3 linked regions of the Acidisarcina polymorpha genome follow. The protein of the gene in region 2 interacts with the protein of the main gene of each other region in a pairwise test. Links are inferred from orthologs where the notes say so. Each region holds a gene or a part of one and is shown on either strand. Other genes may lie near its edges.

Region 1 (6,727 bases), 2.8 Mb from region 2 along the record:
TCTTCTGCCAGCGGCTGTAGTAACGCGTGGTGACCGGAACCGGCTGCCGATTACCGCTTTTGACGAGTTCCAACTGACCGTAGTCAAGGGTTTTGCGCACCGCGTTGTAGATGAAAGTCTCGGCATAGGGTTGTTCTGGAGCGGGTACGATCTCGGCGAAGGTGACCGTCATGCTGGCCGAAATCTTGGCGTGCAAGGGGGCAACAACGCCGGGCCCCGATTGTCCATCTTCGAGACGCACGACTCCATGGACGACGTAATTGTCCGAGCCAGAGGTCGAACGGTGGAAGGGCCATGCGAACTCGCCCAGGCTGATCGGCAGCCCGGCCACGGTGACATAGGCGTCAGGCCGCGGATTGCGGAGGCGGCTCGCAGACTCCTGAAGATGCAGCGTCATGGCCGGCAATAATTCCTCGCCATTCGAGCCCTTTTGATGGAAGTCGAAGCGATCGGAAAGCTCGAGCAGAAGCGAGTGCCGAGGGCTGGCGTCGGCGGTTAACGCGAGCTGAAAGCGCGCTGTGGGCTGGCCGTGGAAATCGCTGCCCGCTTCTACGGAAAGAACTTGCAGACCTGCCTGGCGGGCAGCCGCGCCTAGATCTTCGCTGAGGGATGTTTCGATGTTTGTGGTCATATTTGGAGAGTCCGCTTCTTCTTTGGAGAAATCGTAAGTGGCTTCTTCATTTTAAGCGCAGACCTTTGCTTGATCGACCTTTGCTTGATCGACCTTGGCTTGATCAGGAGAACGCTGGAACAAAGACCTCTCCGGGGTTTGGGCGGGCTTCGAATCTTGCCCGGCTTGAATCCTGGACCGGATTGCATCTTGCATGCACGGAAGCTTGGTCCATGGGGCATCGAGGAAGTGATGACCCGGCCGGTCTTAAAGAAGGGGCCTAGAACCACCTAATATCCAGGCCCTTTCCTGTTGCCGGGATGGAGGAGTCGTCAAAGGAGTTAGGCTTCCACCCAAACCCCTGCAGGGAGACGGCTTCTCACAATCCTCGCCGAGTTTTCAGGCGGGTTCTCTGATCGCAACTAATCAACGATTGAGGTGCGGCTCCATTAGCTCAATAAAATCCAGAAAGGAACCGTCGCTGCATAACCAGTGCAGCACGTTAGAAATTGAAATCATTTTTGGCAGAAAAGATGATCAATTTGGATCATGAAGTCAATTTACTCGTTGGTTCGAGTCTAGGCCCTGAAGGGCGCGGTGGACATTCCGATGCTCAAAATGACGCCGATTCTGATGTCGATTCGGGAAAGATGGAACGATGCACTCATTTGGCGTGTCAAGCGCGCACGCCGCCCGGAGGATTATGGAAACCGTGAAGAGCAGGCTGGAGCCTTCTCGAAGGAACGCAGCCCACTTTCGGGTGGGCTTTCCTTAGAGGTGATGCTGGAGAGGCGGAAATGACGTTGGAGGACCTCGAGGTTTTTTATGATGCGGCGAATGGAAGCAAGTGGAAGGCGGGACCGTGTGTGTGCTATGAAACCTCTAATGTAGGGTCAGCTTAAAGAGGGACATGCAGGTAAACCTGAGCAATTTCGCTCACCTTTGAGATATAGGTTGAACGGGATTGTTCCGAAATGAAACTGCTCACTGCAGAGTGCAAAGGCCGCGACGGCAAAAAGGCGGATAACCTGACTTGACGCCGCGGCCATAGCGTTGAGCCAACCGCAACGGCGCACGTCGCGCCTATTACGATTGACTGGCAAAAACAGGCAACTTCCGGCCCAAGAGATAGCCGCCTGCCGATCCCGGTCCAACATTAGCAGGATGATTTCTGCCGGCCGGTGTGATTACCAGGGCAGTTCTTCACCCATATGAATGAACCGGCCATTTGGTCCGTCGGCTCCGAGGAGCGCCAGCTCTACACTGGTTTTCGCGCCATCCGGAATTTCCATCGGCGCCGCATCAGTCCCCATCTCGGTTTTCACCCAACCGGGGTGAGCTGAGTTCACCTTGATCGGCGTCCCCTTTAATTCATGCGCCAGGTGGATCGTAAAGGCATTGAGCGCCGACTTTGAGGCATCGTAGGCGAAGTTCTTGAATTCGGCTATCGGGCTATTAGGGTCGGCGTGAAGGGTGAGCGATCCGAGGATGCTGGACAGGTTGACAATCCTTCCGGCCGGACTCTTCTTGAGCAGCGGCAGAAATTCCTTGGTAACCGAGAAGACGCCGAACACGTTGGTTTGAAAGACCGAAACGAGCTGCTCTTCGGGCGTCTCGATGGTTTGGGTAACTAGTCCCTCAGTTCCCGAGATTCCGGCGTTGTTGATCAGGATGTCGAGCTTGCCGAAGGTGTCGGTGACATATTTTGCTGCTGCGGCGCGGTCCTCAGCGCTGGTGACATCCAATTTCACGGGACGAGCGTCCACTCCTGCTTGTTTGAGGCTGGCTGCAGTCTGTTCCGCGTCGCTAAGTTTACGTGCGCCGACTACGACGATAATGCCATTGTCTCCGAGTTGCTTCGCGGTCTCGAAGCCGATGCCGCGATTTGCCCCGGTGATGAGGGCGACTTTCTTATCCTGTGCCATGAGTAGCTTTCTCCTGTACGCAGTAGATGACGAAGCGTAGAGGAAGGGAGCAAGGTTTCGGGGGATCTGCCCCTTTGCGGGGCACTCCGCTAAGGTCGGCCGGGTGTATTTGAAGGTTGGCCGGGGCTGTATTTCGGTTCTCCAATTGCCGCCCGGTAAGATCGACCTGACCCATCCTTGATCTCACGGCTTGATGCAGGACTCACGATTCCGGGCTGGACTGTCGGCAACCTTACGGTTCCCGTTTCGAGGGCAGATGGCGTGAACGGTGGCTTACCATGTTCCCTCCGGGGCATCAATCAGTCGCTGGCCTTACAATAGGGCTGAGTCTAAAGAAAAGTCCCTAATCCATGTCATTGAATGGTTATTCGCGTTCGTCGCGGTCGCACGGGGTGCGTTCGCTCTTCAGTCTCTTTTCGAGCGACCTGGCTATCGACCTGGGCACGGCGAACACATTGGTGTACGCCCGGGGTAAAGGCATTGTCGTCAATGAGCCCTCGATCGTCGCGATTAACAAGAATACCGGTGAGGTCGAGGCGGTCGGCAAAGAGGCCAAGGAGATGCTTGGCCGCACCCCGGGGAACATCGTCGCCATCAAGCCAATGAAAGATGGCGTCATCGCCGATTTCAAGATCACCGAAAAGATGCTGAACTACTTCATCCAGAAGGCGCACAACCGCAAGATGCTGGTGCATCCCCGCATCGTGATCGGGGTGCCTTCGGAGATCACCCAGGTGGAAAAGCGTGCCGTGGAGGACTCCGCCTACCGGGCGAAGGCGAGCGAGGTCTTTCTGGTCGAGCAGGCGATGGTGGCGGCGATTGGCGCGGGACTGCCGATTACTGAGCCAAGCGGCAACATGGTGGTCGACATTGGGGGTGGGACGACCGATATCGCGGTGATTTCCCTTTCCGGGATTGTCTACTCCAGATCGGTCAGGATGGCAGGGAACCAGATGGACGAATCCATCATGAATTACCTGAAACGGAAGTACAATTTGCTGATCGGCGAGCGTACCGCGGAACAGATCAAGATCGAGATCGGATCGGCCTATCCCCTGGACAAGCCGCTCACCATGGAGATCAAGGGCCGCAATCTGATCGAGGGTGTGCCGAAGACGATCACCATCGACGATAGCGAGATCCGGGAGTCGTTGACTGAGTGCATCTCGACCATCTTGAATGCAATCCGGGTGGCGCTCGAGCGCACCCCTCCGGAGTTGAGCGCCGACATTAGCGACCGGGGCATCGTGCTGACCGGTGGTGGCGCGCTCATTAAGAATCTGGACAAGCGCATTCGCGAAGAAACTGGATTGCCGGTCTCGATCGCCGATGATCCTCTGGCCAGCGTCGTGCTGGGTACGGGAAAGATGCTGAGCGACTTTAGTTTGCTGCGAAAAATCAAGATCGATTAGGAAATGGCAACGACTAGGAAATGGGAATAGGAGGTTAGGAACTAGGAAAGCGGATCGAAATGCCTCTTCACGCGGTGCAGCTCCGCGACTTTCTGTAAAGTGATCGAAGGTTTGAACGCGGAGAATCGATCTGTTCGGCACTGGTTCTCGATCCCTGGTTCCTGCATCATATGGAATCCATTTTCAGCCGCTATAAGAATGCCCTGGTGCTGATGCTGGCAGTCCTGGCGCAGGTAGTTCTGCTGGCCATGCAGGTCCGGCGTCCGGCGCCCGACATGCCCGACGGCCATAACGTCCGACTCTGGCGCTATTGGGTAGCGAGTGTGATCACCCCGCCCGAACGGCTGGTGCACGACATCGGTTTGGGGGTGCGCAACACCTGGTCCAATTACATTTACCTGCGCAACCTGCGACAGCAAAATGAAGCTCTTCAGGATGAGAACCAGCGGCTGCGACTGGAGCAGGCCAGCCTGGCTGAGGATGCTCGCGAAGGGCAACAACTCCGGGAGATGCTCGACTTCAAAGGCCGGTACATCGACAAGACCCTGCCTGCGCAGGTCATTGGAACTTCGGGAACCGATCAGGCGCACGTGATTTACATCGATAAAGGTTTCAACGATGGGGTGCGAACGCAGATGCCGGTGATCACTCCCGATGGCGTGGTTGGGAAGGTCAAGAACGTCTTCCCGGGCACCGCACAGGTGCTGCTGATCTCGGACCAGACGAGCGGCGCCGGCGTGATGTTGGAGGCGACGCGAATACGCGGAGTTCTCAAGGGAGATGCTTCCGGGCAGCCGCAGGTCATCAATATTTCCCCCGACGAACGGATCAAGCCTGGAGAAGCAGTACTGACCAGCGGCGGCGATCAGGTCTATCCGCCTGGATTGCCGGTGGGCGTAGTCGACCGGGTTGTGGCCGATCCCGAAACTTCGTATGTCAATGTCATTGTCAAGCCGGATGCCAACCTGGCCAAGCTGGAACAGGTGCTCGTTATCACTGAAGTCTCGTCTAAAATGCCCTTTCCTCAAGAGAAGGACCTGATGCAGAGCGAGATCGATGCGCTCGCCGAGAAGCAGCGCGCAGCGGACATTCTTTCCGAGAAGCTGCCCAGCCTGCGAGACACGACGCTGCCAATCTCGGTCGAAACCGCAGACGCCGATAACCCTGCGGCGACTGCGGGAGCCGGAGATCCTGCGCGCCCCATGCGGCCACCGCAAGCTTTACGTCCGGATCGCTACACACCCGGAGCGGCGCCTGCGGCGGAGAGCTTGACGCCAGGAGCCGCGCCCCCCGGACTGCATCGTGACATCTCGACCCAGGCGAGCACTTCCACCCCGGCAAGGACGCTCAGGACGACGGATGCTGGGGCTATTGGCGGCGCGACCAGGGCGGCTGTACCGCTGAATAGATTTCCAGCCAAAGTGGCTCCAGTGACGACCGCCAGCGCTGGAACCTCGACCGTCACCGGATCCGCGGCGATTAGCGGAGCGAACTCGGCGGCGAAAACGACGGCGAGCGCGGGCAGCAGCAGCGTCAGTGCAACTTCTCCCGCGAAATCACTGGCGCGAACGCCGGCAAGTGTCAGCTCTGGTCTTGTACTGCCCCTGCAGCCCGCCGATTCAAATGCGAGCCGAAGGCCAGCGGCGACCAGTCTCACTACAAATGCTGATGGTACCGCTGTCCGGCCAGCAAGGACCTCTGCCGCCGGCAGCGTGGCCGCCCCGCTTCCGGCGGGAACTGTCGGCAGCACTTCGAACCCAGCTTCAGGAACCGGCCGAACTACTCCAGCGGGGACTGCAAGTTCAGCTGCGGGAGCTCCGGCAGGCACGTCGTCCGGAATAAACCGTACCACTCCAAATTCGGCTTCGGGCACCCCGCCAGCTCGGAGGATTGTGATCCCTTCCGACAATGGTGCCGGCATTCTTACGCCTGCTGGAATGGGTTCGATCATCGCCCCGCGACCCAGGGTCGCAGCTTCTGCTACGAGTGTGCCGAGCGCGGGCGGCTCTCCGATCAACCCGGCCAACGCTACGCGTCCGGCTAACGCCACCAGGCCTTCGACTTCCACGAGCCCAGGAACCAGGCCGCAGACTTCGCCGCAACAAGCTCCTCCTGGAGGGCGTTAGAGTTGCCGAATTTGACGGCCACTTCCAGGCGAGAAGTTGAGGAGCAATCTTACCCGCTCTTCCTGTACCTGCTGGTGCCGCTGCTGGCGATTGGTTTGCAGTCGTTTATCACCCTTCATTTCGCTCGCTTTGCCATTCTTGATCTGCCGCTGCTGGTCACGATTTACTTTGCAATCACCACCCGGAATCCGATCGCTGCGACCCTAACCGGTACCTTGATTGGCGTCGCCCAGGATGCTTTGACTCACCGTCCCATCGGGGTAAACGGCATCGCGAAGGCCATCATCGGCTACTTGGCCGCGTCCCTCGGGGTGCGGGTTGACACGGAGAACCATGCCACCCGGCTGTTGCTGGGATTCATCTTTACCGTGATTCATAGCGCCATTTTCCTGCTGACCACCCATCGCCTCCTGGGTCTTGAGGTCGACTGGAGCTGGTTGCACGAGTTGATCCGGGGGGTGGTGAATGCGCTTGTCGCCGTGGTTCTGTTTGCCCTGCTGGATCGCGCGAAGCGGCGGGATTAACGTTGTATATAGATACAGGAATGTGGGACTGGGCGGATCCCAGGGGATTGTGCGATGCAGAACCCAGATGCTTTGAACAATAAAGACGAGAAACCGGCAATCAAGCTGACAGTCGTTCAGTACTTGATCG
Region 2 (6,730 bases):
GATGCGTTCGGCGAGGGCAGCCACGACGCCACGCAAGGGGGGCTGGAAGCCAGTTCCTACGACGGCATCGAGAAATAGTTCAGTATTGCTGAAAAGCGCTCGGACAGAAGGTTCGTCGAGCGCTGCTTCGTCCTTCGCGAAGAGGGCCCGCTGCGGAAGGCGCTCAAACATGACCTTGGCATCGCCCTTGAGGTCAGCCGCTTCTCCAAGAAGCAGGACAGCGACGACCCGTCCAGCCTCGGCGAGTGCGCGGGCGGCCACAAAGCCATCCCCACCATTGTTGCCCCGTCCGCAAAGAATCGTGATGCGGGCATAGTCGGGAAACTCGCGAAGCACAAAGCGAGCAACCGCTGCGCCGGCATTCTCCATCAGCGTCGTCGCAGCGACGCCATATTGCTCGACCGTCCGTACGTCGACTTCGCGCATCTCTTTAGCGGTAAGAATCTTCATTGGCACCCAGCGCATTCTACTAGTGTCGTCGATGCCAAGCAGAGGGCGTCTTGGCATCTCCGGGGAAGAAGCTGATCGAACGCACTCTCCTGCAATTTTGACCGACTTCTCTTTATTCTCCGCCGAAAAACAAACGGCCTCCAGTCGGAGGCCGGTCTTGAATGACTAACCCTTGCATTGTTATTGCGAGACGCCCAGCACGGTAGCATTGCCTGGCGCGGTTGATTGATCCGGTGCCGATTTCTCCACGAAGTAGCTGTGGTCCCAAAGATTCCGATAGAAGACTCCGGTCAACTCCGCGGCGCGAGGTCCGAAGGTGGGACGTCCTCCTTCGAGGAAGAAGACCGTGACTATGCGTCCATATTGGGTATCTGCGTAGGAAGCAAACCAGCCAAACCGGGTGCCATTGTTCGAGCAGGTGCCGGTCTTGCCCATCACCGGAAACTCGTTGAAGTTTGCACGGAGGCTGCGGGCGGTACCGTAAAGAGTCGCAGCGTGCATACCGTCCTGGATTTCTGGAATCACTTTCGAAATATCGAGGGTGCGCTTGATCTTAGGATGATAATCAAGCACCTCCTGGGGCGTGGTTGGATGCTGGAGGTAGTAAAGGGTCCCTCCATTTGCAATGGAGGAGACGAGAGCACCCAACTGCAGCGGCGTCATCGAAACGCCCTCGCCGAAGCTGCACATTCTGCCGACGCCGCCCTGAGCCTCTGGAAGTACCTCGTCTGGATAGGTGCCCAGGGTCTCGCCCGGGATATTGTAGCCAGCCAACTCCCCCAGACCAAACTGATTTGCATAATGGCGAACTCGCTCAAATCCGAGGGTCCGGCCGAGGGTCTCAAAATAAAGGTTGTTGGAGTGGGCCAGAGCCTCGGTGAGCGTCATGTGATAGCTGCCGCCCAGGTTGACCGGAGTGTCCTTGGTAATAATGCCTTCCTGCAGTGCTGCCAAGGCAACAGAAACCTTGATCGTCGAGCATGGTTCGGCGCCCCCGCTCAAGGCGAGCTTCTGGTTCACCATGGCGAGAATGCGGCCGTTCTTCGGATCGATGGCCACAACCGTACCATTCATATTTCCTAGAGCTTCGACCGCAGCCGCTCTGACCACCGGGTCTTCCCCGGCGGTGACGTCCCCGGTGGTCAGGTCGGCGTCGACAAACGAGCTTCCCGTAAATCGCTCGAACGAACGGCGCCGGCGGTAAGCCAGGCTCGCCCTCCGCATGCCCGCCCTTCCGGAGGAATGCACGACGGTATGAGCACCCGCGTAGCCAGCTGCATGGACCGCTCGTCTTTGAAGCGTCGATGCATGAGCAGAATGCGCAGAGACTGCATGCAACGCGGTGGCCTGTCCGGCATGATGGTGGACGTGATGGACGGTCGCTGCTACGCAAACCGGCGACATCGCCGCTCCCAGCGGCATTAGAAGGGACGTCAATAATGACTTTATGAGTGTGTTCAGTTTCATAAATTTCAGGTCTCTAGAAGAACGGGTACCCTCAGAGTGTAATGATCGGTAAGGTAAGGCATTTCTTCTCTTGCTGCTAAATTCCAGCCGGAGTCCCAAAATAGTAAGATGCCTTCCAAATCGGGATACAACCAAAACCGCCGTGAACCGGAAGTAATTTAGACCCGGAGCCAGCGTCGCGGTTGCGCGACCTCGGGACATCCACCTGAAACCTCAAAGCTGAATCACTCCCTCAGTGTAAACCTGTCTAAGTGTAAACCTGTCACAGCCCTCCCCGACGCAAAAACGCTGGGACGTCGAGGTCTTCCCGTTCCGTGTCATGCTCCTCAGCGTCCAAGGACCCGCTGTACATGCGCGGCTGTGGCCTATTTGCAACCATCACCAGATGCTCTTTCGGCGCGCCCTCCACGTCCTCTCCTTCTCGACTTGCAAAATCAATCGGCTGCAGGAAGTCCACGTCGTGGGTGGGGTCCGCCACGGCCGTGATATTCGGGGAAGTCGGCTCCTCCATCCTCAAAGAACCGGTGGAGTAGACGATGACGGGCGGTTCTTCCGGCTTCCGGAAAGAGGCCGCTTCGTCTCGAGCCTCTCCGGCGAATCGCGGAGTGTCATTCGCAGTCTCACTGCGGACGAACGCCATCGGCGGGACATGGGCATTGAGCACAGAATTTAGCATGCGCTCGCGGCGTTCCGGTTGCTCCTGGCGAAAACCGGTCGCGATCACTGTGATTTTGACGTCGTCACCCATGGCTTCATCGAGCACCGCGCCGAAGATGATGTTGGCATCTTCATGGGCGGCATTCTGGATCAGGCTGGAAGCTTCGTTGACCTCGCTGAGCTTGAGTGTGCTCGAACCGCTGATGTTGATGAGGATGCCGCGCGCTCCGTCGATGGCTCCATCTTCGAGCAGAGGAGAGGCCATCGCAGCCTGCGCCGCTTCAATGGCGCGATTCGCGCCGGCTCGCATGGCTGTTCCCATGACCGCATAGCCCATTCCAGCCATGGTGGTCTTCACGTCGGCGAAATCGCGATTGATGATGCCGGGAATGGTGATGATGTCTGAGATCCCCTGCACACCCTGCCGCAGGACGTCATCCGCGATCCGGAATGACTCGAAGAACCCTGCATCTTTGGCGACGGCCAACAGCTTCTCATTGGGAATCACGATCATCGTGTCCACGCTTTCGAGCAATTCCTCCATGCCGCGCTCGGCCTGCTTCATCCGCCGTTTACCCTCGAAGCCAAATGGCCGGGTGACCACGGCCACGGTAAGCGCTCCCATCTCGCTGGCTAAAGACGCAATCACTGGTGCCGCACCGGTCCCGGTGCCGCCACCCAGGCCGGCCGTCACAAAAACCATGTCTGCGCCTTCGAGGGCCTCGATGATCTTGTCCGAGTCCTCGAGGGCGGCACGGCGGCCGACGTCCGGGTTCGCGCCGGCGCCGAGTCCGCTGGTCAGCTTCACTCCGAGCTGTAGTTTCACCGGAGCCTGACAAAGCTGGAGCGCCTGGACATCGGTATTCGCTGCGATAAACTCCACGCCCTCGACCCGGGCCTGAATCATTCGATTGACTGCGTTGCCGCCCCCGCCGCCAACGCCGATCACCTTGATCTTCGCGCTGCGCGGCATCTCTTCCTGGTACTGAATACGAATTCCTTCCGGATAGCTCATTGTTTGGCTCCTCTGTTCCGAATCTCTCTCTTCAATCCGTCTGCTGATCCTGTTTGTGGCGAACACGGTCAAATGGTGCCGGCGAACATCGCCCTCAGCTTGGCCTTCAACCCGCCGTCTTCAGCCGCCCGCAGCACTCCGGTGCGATGCGAGTAAAGCAGCATGCCTACGAGGACCGCGCACTCTGGCTCGGCCAGCTCTTCGGGCATCCGCGAAACTTTCACCGGCGAGCCGATGCGTGCCGGAACGCGGAGCAGGCTTTCAGCGACTTCCAGTAGTCCCGCCATCCGTGCGCCTCCTCCGGTCAGAATGCAACCCGCTCCGAGCGCCTCGAGCACCCCGCCCTGACGGAGATTATCGCGGAGCATATAGAACAACTCGCGCGCCCTTGGTTCGAGCATTTCGGCGATGACCCGCTGGCGAATCACCCGGCCGTCACTCAGGGTGAGCTCGCTCGAATTCGGAACGGCGGTGACCACCGAATGTCCGAACTCGAGCTTCAACCACTCCGCCTCGGGTACGGGTACGTGCAGCCCCTGAGCCAGGTCGTTGGTGAAGTGGTCACCACCGATCGGTATGGCGGCCGTATGGGCCACCGATCCTTCGAAGAACACGACCAGTTCAGTAGACCCGGCGCCGATATCGATAAGACAGGCGCCAAGCTCGCGCTCGTCCGCAGAGACAATTGCCTCAGCCGCGGCGATTGCCTCGAAGATGGTCTCCGTTACCTCAAGACCAGCCTTGTTAGCGCAGGTGATGATGCTTTGAAGGACCCCGCCGGAGCAGGTCGACAAGTGCAGGTTCACTTCGAGCCTGGTGCCGACCATCCCCACCGGATCATGAATGCCCGGCTGGTCGTCCAACAGGAATTGCTGCGGCAGCAAATGGATCACCTCGCGGTCGGCGGGCAGAGAAACCGATCGGGCGCGATCCACTGCAGCTCGAACATCTTCACGGGTGATCTCCCGCAACCGGGTCCCCAGACTGATGCCGCCGCGACTGTTTACTCCACGAATATGCTGGCCGCCGACACCGATGACGCAATGCTCGATCACCCCGCCGGCAAGCCGTTCAGCTTCGGTGGCAGCCTGGTTGATACATTCAGTTACCGGGCCAAGTTCGGCGATCAATCCCTTGCGCATCCCTCTGGAATCGATCATGGCATGACCGCGATACCGCAGCGCCCCTTCGTGCAGTTCGGCAACCAGGACGCGGGTCTTGGCGCTCCCGACATCGATGACCGTAATGAGATCGTCTGCTCTCTGACTCATGCTTCTAATTCCTGACCGGCTGGTCGTGGAAGGTTGCCGCACTTCGGCGCGGCGCTGGTTTCTTGATCCCTGTCTTCTTGCTCGCCGCAGCCATCTGCCGCGCCGCTCGCGGGGAGATGGCGCTGGCCTCCGCCTTCAAGTCGTCCATGGTCTTTCCGGCCGCGTCCTGCCCGGGAGCAATCGATGCCCCCTTTTGCATCTCGAGAACTACCTGACGCTCATAACGAAGGTCCACAGAGGCCAGCTTTGGATATTCCTGCTTCCACTCGGTTAGATGCTGCTGATAATTGCGCCATCGGGTCAGAAAATCCTGGTCGCCGAGATGCAGCAACAGATCGCTTCCCTCGGATGCCACTACCGCTCTCACATCTTCGGGATCGGAGAGGTCGACTTCGCTCAGCTGGTTCGAGATTTTATCGCCTCCCGAGTCGAGTTCCGCAACGAAGCGCTGATAGAGCTTCATACGCGCGGACCGCGTCGATTGCGGATCACTGGCAGTGATTCCGGTGACGACTGCAAACGAATAATGTTTGGCAGCGATCGTCTTCGGATCCATGGCCAGCAACACGCCATCGCGATCGACCAGGCCAATCTTGTTGCCGGTGCGCACAAAGGCAATCGGGGTCCGCTCGACCACCGCGACCCGCAACTGGTCCGGAAGCAGACGCATGACCGTGGCCCTTTCCACCCAGGGCAGACGCTCGAGATCGGCGCGACGCTCCTGAAGTGGGACAAAGAAGACATTCCTACCCATGTCGCCGCCAAAAACACTGAGCAACTCTGCTTGAGTCACCTCAGAATTTCCCAGTATTTGAATATTTTCCGAAGAATCGATGCGAAAGCGAGGGTCGTGCGCAGCAAAGTGACGAATGACAATCGCCAGCCACACAAGGCCACCGGTCAGCGCAACGACGCCAGCAGTAATGCCGATTCGGCCCCAACGACCTCGAGGGATGATGCCGCGACGAACGGCAACACGTCGCCGTGACCGCAGAAACGGTTCGTCCTCGTCCTCATTTGCGCCGGCTTTCTTTTCTCTGAAGGGAAAGTCCGCAGGCAACGGCCGCTCCGGCGATGACTTCTTAGCGGGAGGGCGATAGAAAGCGCTGCCACCCGTGGTCGCCTCCAAGGCATCGTCTTCGGCAAGCGCACCTGGCCTGACGCTTCCAGTAGGAGAGAAGCGCGTGGTGACACGACCAAGTTGTCCGTCAGTTTTCGCCACGCCCGAGCAAGGTCGTGAAGAACCGCCAAGGAACACTATAGCCCGGCTCGCGCCAGCTTCCGGCCTGTGAATTTCAGATTCGAACGGCGAGGTATCGATGAAAGAACTACGATCGAAAGCTCCAGAACGCTTTGGTTCGACTATTTCCCTACTTCGACAACCGGTTCGCCGCCCTCAACCTGCCGCGCGCGGAACATCCCTAAAGTGTTGAAGCTCCACACCGGATCTGACTTGGCATCAAGAACGATGACGCCACCTTCTCCACCCTTGAGCGCGGCGACCTCGTGACGAATGACCTGATCGGCTGCCTCTTGGATCGACAAACCCTTGTATTCCACCAGGACGCAGATCTCCTTCGCAACCGAGAGGCGGATGAAATACTCTCCAACTCCGGTGGATGAGACTGCACAAGCATGATTCGCGGCGTAGGTGCCGGCGCCAATCACCGGCGAGTCGCCGACTCGGCCCGGCATCTTGCCCTGCAATCCTCCGGTGGAAGTGCCGGCGGCCAGGTCGCCGTGGATGTCGCGGGCAACCACGCCGACCGTCCCATATTTATGAGCAAACGGCCTCAACTGCGAAAAGGAAGAGGGCAAAGACAAGCTGGCGTGCCCTTGATGCTCCGGGGGAACACCGGCCGGGCGCGGA
Region 3 (6,805 bases), 4.5 Mb from region 2 along the record:
CTTCGTCCGGCTGAAAAGGTGGGGTATAAAGGGCCACTCCTTTGAGGTTGAACTCGTAATAAGCGATTTGCCGTGAATCGGGCGACCACTCGTATCCGTGCCGGGTACCGAGTGAGTCCGGATACATCCAGTCCAGTTCACCGCGGCGAAGGATCTCGGTTCCGCCATGAGTGATCTCTCGGGCTTGGCCTCCCGCAGTGCTGATCATCCACAGGTTGTGCTGGCGAACAAAACCCACCCAGTGGCCGTCGGGAGAAAGCTGCACGTCCCCAATTACTTCTTCGCCGGAGATCAAGGTGCGAGTCTGCAGGGTCTTCCGATCCAGCCAGACTATACTTCGATCGCTGTGCAGCAGAAGGCCGGCGCTGTCAGGGCTCCACTCCAAGCCAACCTTCTCCCGAGGAGGTGGAGCCATCGTGCCCTTATCACCCTTCGCCGTGGCGGGGAAGAGATGGTCGATCTGGCTTTGGTTCAGCAAAACGGTTGGCTGCTTGCCGAGTGAGTCCACTCCATCGAGTTCGAGGCGAAGGCCAAATCCACTATCGAGCGACTTAAAGTAGACGATATTGCCGCTATCGGGACTCCACCAGAATTGCTTGCCCTGGGACTCTGGAGGCACGGCCGCAGCGCAAACGTCCTCGATACCGATGCCGGGCGATTTCGCGGCGGCGGGAGGCAGATCTCCCCCGGGGCGCTGAGCGAGAAGAATGCAGCCTTGCGGAAGAAACAATGCCAACGAAAGCGTAAGCCATTTCCGCAAAGTGAATGTCTTTTGTAGGGAACCCAACCACGCAGAATGATCCTTACGACTCTCTTCGACGAAACGCAAAGCTCACCTCGGAATAGGATGTGTTTGTTTCCAAGCTAACATCCCAATCTCTCGGGAATCCGGGCGTTCGCCGCTTCGGCTCCAAACTGCTCCCTAAACTGCTCTATGATTCTTGAAGCAATCCCATCCTGGGGAGGACTGACAGTGTTTCCGAAGCTTCTATTGACGTGGGTGGCCGGTCTCGCGGTCGCCGGCTCTTCGGGGAATGCACAGACGCAGGCGCCGCCGCCGGATAACAGAATTCCTGAGAGCTCCTCGGCCTCCTCAAGATTGAGCGTGACCGAGACCCAGTGGAATCTGGTGGAATTAAATGGCAGTCCAGTAAGCTCCAGGTCTCCTGGAAGTCAGCCATATATATATTTGCAGACGCAAGGGGATAAGTTGAGCGGATCCGGGGGCTGCAACCGGTTGTTCGGGTCGTTCGATCTCAGTGGAAGCTCACTCCAGTTCCACTCCGTCGCGCAAACGCTGATGGCGTGTCCGGGGAACTCCGCCGAGCGTGAGTCCGCCTTGCTCGACGCGCTTAAGTTGACCACCAGCTTTCAAGTCTCGGGAGACGTTCTCCTGCTTCGCGTGGACGATCGGGTACTGGCTCGATTCCAGGCGAAAAAGAAGTAGTTTGGCATTGGGTTCGACGACAGAAGCAAAATCGGATTACCCAAAAAGCTTACTTGTCTGGATCCCGAGGTAAACCGCTCCATATCCAAGAACAACGCTCGATCCGACGTAGAGGAGAGCGATCGCCGGGTTTTCTTGTGCTGCTCGAAAGGTCTCAAACTCAAAGGTAGAGAAGGTCGTGTAAGCGCCGACGAACCCGATCGGTACGGCAAGACGCCAGGCGCTGGGCAGCTCAGTGTGCGCATCCAGGATCGAGAGCGCCAGGCCAATAACGAAACAGCCCGTGATGTTAATCACGAAAGTCCCATAGGGAAAGCGTGTCCCCATGCGGCTGTAGATCCAGGCTCCCAATGTGTAGCGGGCAAGCGATCCAAGCGCGCCGCCGATGGCTACCCAGACGAATTTCATTCCGTTGCGACCTCCCCTGCACTGGTTTATTACCAATGAAGCCGTTTCAGCAGGATAGCAGTGAGAGGAACTTACATCTCGCCGCGAAACATGGTGTGCCGCTGGCCCATCCAGAAACGATTGCTCACCTGCACCAGCAGCCCTGGCTTACGACCTTGCAACCGCCGAATTGCTTCCCGATACGGACCCACAAACCTCAAAAATCGCGGCAATCTCGGGTAAATTTGCGGCAGTCGGGCAAACGCCCGGCGTGCTGCCGCCTGCTCGTTTGGCCCGAAGTCCAACTCAAAGGCATCGCGAAGGGGTGCGGGCATCCACGCCGCCGTGAGCGCGCAATACCAACCCGGGATGGGGATCCAGGAGCCGCGGCCGTGCAGAATGCGCTGCGATAGTTCCCGGGAAAGCGTATTGACGCCGAGTTTACCCGACGCCAACATTGCGAGATTGTAGCGCTCGAAGGCTTCCCAATCCCGCGGCAGAAGTTCGCCGGGAATGCCGAAGAGAGCGGCCATGGTCTTGCTCTCTGTGTAGTAGCTCTCTCGCTCGTTAGGCGGTAAGGCCGGAAGCACGCTTTCGTAGGCAATGAGCGCACTCTCAACCAAGGTGGAATAAACCCAGCAAAGCGCGTTTGCCTCGTTGGCCTGGTAGCGCGATCCACGAGAATAGGCCGCAGCCGACTCGGGCAGTTCTCCTTCAATGTGGGAATGCAGCTGATACAAATGCCTGGAGGCGGCCAGCGCCTGAGCGCGGGTGCCGAACACCATAGTGAAGATGACCCGGAAGGTGTTGTGGAATCGCTCAAGCGGGTCGTTTCTTAAGTTGGAATGCTGGTCGAGCGCTGCAGCTACCCAGGGATGAGCCAACTGCAGCAATGCTGCCCGCCCGGCGCCGAGAAACAGCGCAGCCTCTCGATTGACCTTCCAGCTGATCGATTCGGGTCCAAAGATGCCTCCTTTAGGATCTGCCTCGCGGTCACCAACCCAGGCACACAGCGACTCAAATGTTTCTCGCGTAATCGGCAGATCTGCATCGCTCATCATGAATTTCGATGCGATTCTTCAACCTTCAGCCATCGGGATGTTGCTCGCGAGCATCCCCTGACCGTTGCCATAGCGCCTCGAGCTCCGCCACATCGCGGGCTGCACCACCAGCTCGAATCTCGAAAGAACGCAGCGCTGCTTCCAAAGCATCGATGACGAACTCCTCGATCGTTACCTGCCGATCCTCTGCCGCAGCAGCCAGGCGACCTTGATATTCGGGGCTGAGTTGAATTTTCACCGGCAAGCGCCTCAACCCGTTCTTCGGCTAACTGACCGTTCGCTTGAGTTGTCCGCACGCGGCAAAGATATCCAATCCTCGAGGCTTGCGCACGAAAGTGGGAATGCCCGAGCGAATCAGCTGCTGTTGAAAGGCAGCGACGCTGCCGGCCTCTGGCTTATCAAATTCGACCCCCGGTCCGGGATTCCACACGATGAGATTAACCTTGGCCGGGACATTTGCTCGGCGTAGAAGCCGCGCCACTTCCTCCGCCTGCTCCTGCCGGTCATTAACCCCTCGAAGCAGGACATATTCGAAGGTCAACCGTTCTTTCGACCGGAGGGGCACTTGGCGGGCGGCGTCGATCACATCGCCAATGGCCCACTTGCGGGTTACCGGCATAATGCGTTCGCGAACTTCGTCGTTTGGAGCATTCAACGAGATTGCCAGCTTCGGCCGGATCCGCTCAGCTGCGAAGCGAAGAATCCCTGGAACGATGCCTGAGGTGGAAACCGTCATCCGCGATTCGGCAATTCCGACCTCAGCGACCAGCAGCCGCACGGCATCCATGAACGCGTCGTAATTTAGAAATGGCTCGCCCATTCCCATAAAGACCAGATTGATCCGGTCGCGACCGATCTTGACCCCCTGAAGCTTCAGGACGGCGACCACTTGCCCGGCAATCTCTCCGGCAGAGAGGTTGCGTTGAATCCCCAGCTTTGCAGTGAGGCAGAACTGACAGTTGACCGCGCAGCCTATCTGGCTGGAGATGCAAATGGTCGCGCGGTGATGCTCCGCTTCGCCAGTGCTTAGCTCTTCCACACCGGCATCGGAACCGTCTCCGGACTCGCCGTCGTCTCCATCTGGCATCCAAACCGTCTCCACCGTCTTTTCGTCTTCCCCTGCGATCAGGTAGCGCTCGGTTCCATCCTTCGACCGGAAGGTCTGAACGATCTTTGGCCGGCCTACCTGGTATCCGGCGTCGATGAGGCGCTCCCGTAGCTCTTTCGGCCAGGTGGTGAGCTGGTCCAGATGCTCGATCCAACCCCGGTAGAGCGCATCAGAAAGCTGCTTTGCCCGATAGGCAGGTGTGGCGAATTTTCCACATATATTCGTAAGTTGCTCAATCGAAAGCCCAAACAGGGAATTCACCGCCGGAGCCTGTGGAACGTCTAAAATAGAGAAGCCGCTGTTCCCATCCGGTGCGCCCGCAAGATTGTCCTCGTCCGTTTCAACTTGTAAGCGGTTTGGCGCTTTGGGTGGCATTCCTTCAGTCTGCATTGTGTCGCTGCTGCTGTACAGGCCCGGCTCGGAACGAGAGGGATTTCGAAAAAATATGATCAACGAACGCAACATACGACGTACTGTTTTGCCGAATGGCTTGACCATTCTGACCGAACGCATGGAGCATGTTCGCTCCGTCGCCATGGGAATGTGGGTCCGTGCTGGTTCCCGTCACGAATTGCCGGAAGTGAATGGCATCTCCCACTTCGTCGAGCACATGGTTTTCAAAGGGACCAAGTCGAGGAGCGCCCAACACATTGCCCGCGAAGTCGACGCCATCGGGGGCAATCTGGATGCCTTCACTGGCAAAGAGACCGTCTGCTTTAACATTAAGGTGCTCGACGAGCACGTTCCGCCGGCGCTCGATGTGCTGTCCGACCTGGTGCTTAACCCGGTTTTCGCGAACGAGGACATCTCTCGCGAACGTGGCGTCATCCTCGAAGAGATCAAGATGGACGAGGACAACCCCGACTATCTGGTTCACGAAATTTTCACCCAGAATTTCTGGAAGGACCATCCCTTAGGCAAGCCGATCCTCGGGACCAAGGAGACGGTGCGCCGTTTTGAGCAGGACACTCTTTTTGACTACTACGGGCAGCGGTTCGTCGGCGGGAACATGATCTTTTCCGCAGCCGGCAACCTCGAACATGACGCCTTCGTCGAGAAGGTCGTGCGCCGCTTCGAGTCAGTCTTGCCGGGAAACCATGAAGGCGGCGATGCGGCGCCAAAGACGGCGGCCCGGATCAGCCTGCGCAATAAGAAATCCTTGGAGCAGGTCCAACTATGCCTTGGCGTTCCGTCGCAGCCGATCGCTCACGAACAACGCTACGTCACCCTGATCCTGAACACTGTGCTCGGCGGCGGCATGAGCTCCAGGCTTTTTCAGACCGTACGCGAAGAGCGTGGCCTGGCCTATTCGATCTACAGCGACCTGAATCCATATCGGGATACCGGCTCACTGTGCGTCTATGCGGGAACTTCCTCATCCAAGGCAGTCCAGGTCATCGAGCTCGTCATGACCGAATTCCGCCGTCTCAAAGAAGAGCTGCTGCCTGCCGACGAACTGAGGCGCGCAAAGGACCAGCTGAAGGGAAATATTCTGCTGTCGCTCGAAAGCTCCATGTCGCGCATGTCCAATCTGGCGCGCCAGGAGATGTATTTCCAATATTTCTTCGGCATGCAGGAGATCCTGGACAAGATCGAAGCAGTCACTGCTGAACAGGTGATGGAAATGGCGCAATCGATCTTCAGGCCGGAAGAGGTGGCGGTGACATTACTGGGTAGACTCGACGGGTTGAAGCTGACGCGGAGGGAATTAGCCTGCTAAGCGAGCAGCGGCTGGCGCTGCTCGCTTGCAGATCTTTATCCGTCGCGAAGGGTGCCGGAAGACGCGCTAAGGCCGAATTTCGGACCACCCGGGTTCGTCGGCAGCTTTCCATCGGGTTGCTTGCTGAGCGTTCGCTTTCCCCTTTGCGTCTACATCAATTAGGATTGCCCTCGGAAAGCTTTCTAACAGGACACTGCACCCATGAAGCGTAGCCTTTTGAAGATTTGCATGACCCGCTCCGCCGAGCGCCGCCGCCAGCACGAAGGCGGCTTCACATTAATGGAATTGCTGATCGTTATTTCGATCATGCTGATCCTCATGCTTATAGCGATTCCCAATTTCTCCAGTATGAAGAGCCAGGCCAATGAGACGTCTGCCATCCAGTCGCTCCGCGCCATTTATCAGTCGCAAATTCAATATCAAACCAACTATCCCGCGCAAGGTTTTGCCTGTGCTTTGAGTACGTTAGGCGGGGCAGCCTCTTCCGGAGCGCCAAGTCCGCAAAGCGCTCAGGTGTTGCAAAGCGATCTTGCCAGCGGGCAAAAGAGCGGCTACACCTTCAGCATCGGAAATTGCACCAAGGTCAACGTAAACAATCAGGATATGTACACCAGCTACGAAGCGTTCGCTGTACCGCAAGCGATCGGCAAGACGGGCCATCGTGGATTTTGCATCGACCAGCAGGGTGAGATCAAGGCTGACCCGGCCGGCGGCACGAACTGTACCCAGCCCTTGCAGTGAGGGATTCGTTGCCGGGTTTTCGTCTTGCGCGGATGCGGCTGCTCCAATCCGTCGGCAAGTTCAAGACGGGCAACTTGGGCGGTGATAGCGCACCTTCCGTCCGCTACTGCGCTTTAGGATTCGAAGCCAGGCGATCCATTGGGCTTCTTCTGCTCTGCGCCGCCCTTGCTCTTTCTCGGCAGTCCTGGTCTGAAGAACACCAACCCCTCGAACTCAGCGCCTCAGTTCTTGCAGCGCGGGTTGATCATCACTACAACGCCCTTCACTCCCTTCGGGTCAACTTTTCACAAGAGTATGACGGCATGGGCCAGCACCGGCGGGAGAGCGGGATGCTCCTGCTC

What was found.
Region 1: the proteins of ftsZ (region 2) and ACPOL_RS17705 interact in binary tests that used the Escherichia coli proteins (3 or more experiments, as listed by UniProt). The link is inferred for Acidisarcina polymorpha from one-to-one orthologs.
Region 3: the proteins of ftsZ (region 2) and rlmN interact in binary tests that used the Escherichia coli proteins (3 or more experiments, as listed by UniProt). The link is inferred for Acidisarcina polymorpha from one-to-one orthologs.

Annotation. Positions count from the first base shown.
Region 1 is NZ_CP030840.1:4,162,811-4,169,537, forward strand. The notes cover bases 2,021-4,916. They hold ACPOL_RS17705 (rod shape-determining protein), read left to right. Parts: upstream 2,021-2,885; coding sequence 2,886-3,947; downstream 3,948-4,916. Other genes in these bases: ACPOL_RS17700 (SDR family oxidoreductase), read right to left, coding at 2,021-2,535; mreC (rod shape-determining protein MreC), read left to right, coding at 4,118-4,916. Also shown: ACPOL_RS17690 (hypothetical protein), read right to left, coding at 1-631; more of ACPOL_RS17700, read right to left, coding at 1,798-2,020; more of mreC, read left to right, coding at 4,917-6,073; rod shape-determining protein MreD, read left to right, coding at 6,076-6,597; mrdA (penicillin-binding protein 2), read left to right, coding at 6,652-6,727. UniProt on the Escherichia coli protein: Forms membrane-associated dynamic filaments that are essential for cell shape determination. Acts by regulating cell wall synthesis and cell elongation, and thus cell shape.
Region 2 is NZ_CP030840.1:1,408,611-1,415,340, forward strand. The notes cover bases 1,385-4,283. They hold ftsZ (cell division protein FtsZ), read right to left. Parts: upstream 3,590-4,283; coding sequence 2,180-3,589; downstream 1,385-2,179. Other genes in these bases: ACPOL_RS06185 (penicillin-binding transpeptidase domain-containing protein), read right to left, coding at 1,385-1,917; ftsA (cell division protein FtsA), read right to left, coding at 3,658-4,283. Outside these bases: ACPOL_RS06180 (NAD(P)H-hydrate dehydratase), read right to left, coding at 1-450; more of ACPOL_RS06185, read right to left, coding at 631-1,384; more of ftsA, read right to left, coding at 4,284-4,860; ACPOL_RS06200 (cell division protein FtsQ/DivIB), read right to left, coding at 4,865-6,082; ACPOL_RS06205 (isoaspartyl peptidase/L-asparaginase family protein), read right to left, coding at 6,223-6,730. UniProt on the Escherichia coli protein: Essential cell division protein that forms a contractile ring structure (Z ring) at the future cell division site. The regulation of the ring assembly controls the timing and the location of cell division.
Region 3 is NZ_CP030840.1:5,863,456-5,870,260, forward strand. Bases 2,278-5,251 are described here. They hold rlmN (dual-specificity RNA methyltransferase RlmN), read right to left. Parts: upstream 4,394-5,251; coding sequence 3,161-4,393; downstream 2,278-3,160. Other genes in these bases: ACPOL_RS25010 (oxygenase MpaB family protein), read right to left, coding at 2,278-2,895; ACPOL_RS25015 (hypothetical protein), read right to left, coding at 2,921-3,133; ACPOL_RS25025 (M16 family metallopeptidase), read left to right, coding at 4,449-5,251. In the rest of the region: ACPOL_RS24995 (S9 family peptidase), read right to left, coding at 1-736; ACPOL_RS25000 (META domain-containing protein), read left to right, coding at 974-1,447; fluoride efflux transporter CrcB, read right to left, coding at 1,484-1,855; more of ACPOL_RS25010, read right to left, coding at 1,927-2,277; more of ACPOL_RS25025, read left to right, coding at 5,252-5,723; ACPOL_RS25030 (type IV pilin protein), read left to right, coding at 5,952-6,464; ACPOL_RS25035 (LolA family protein), read left to right, coding at 6,473-6,805.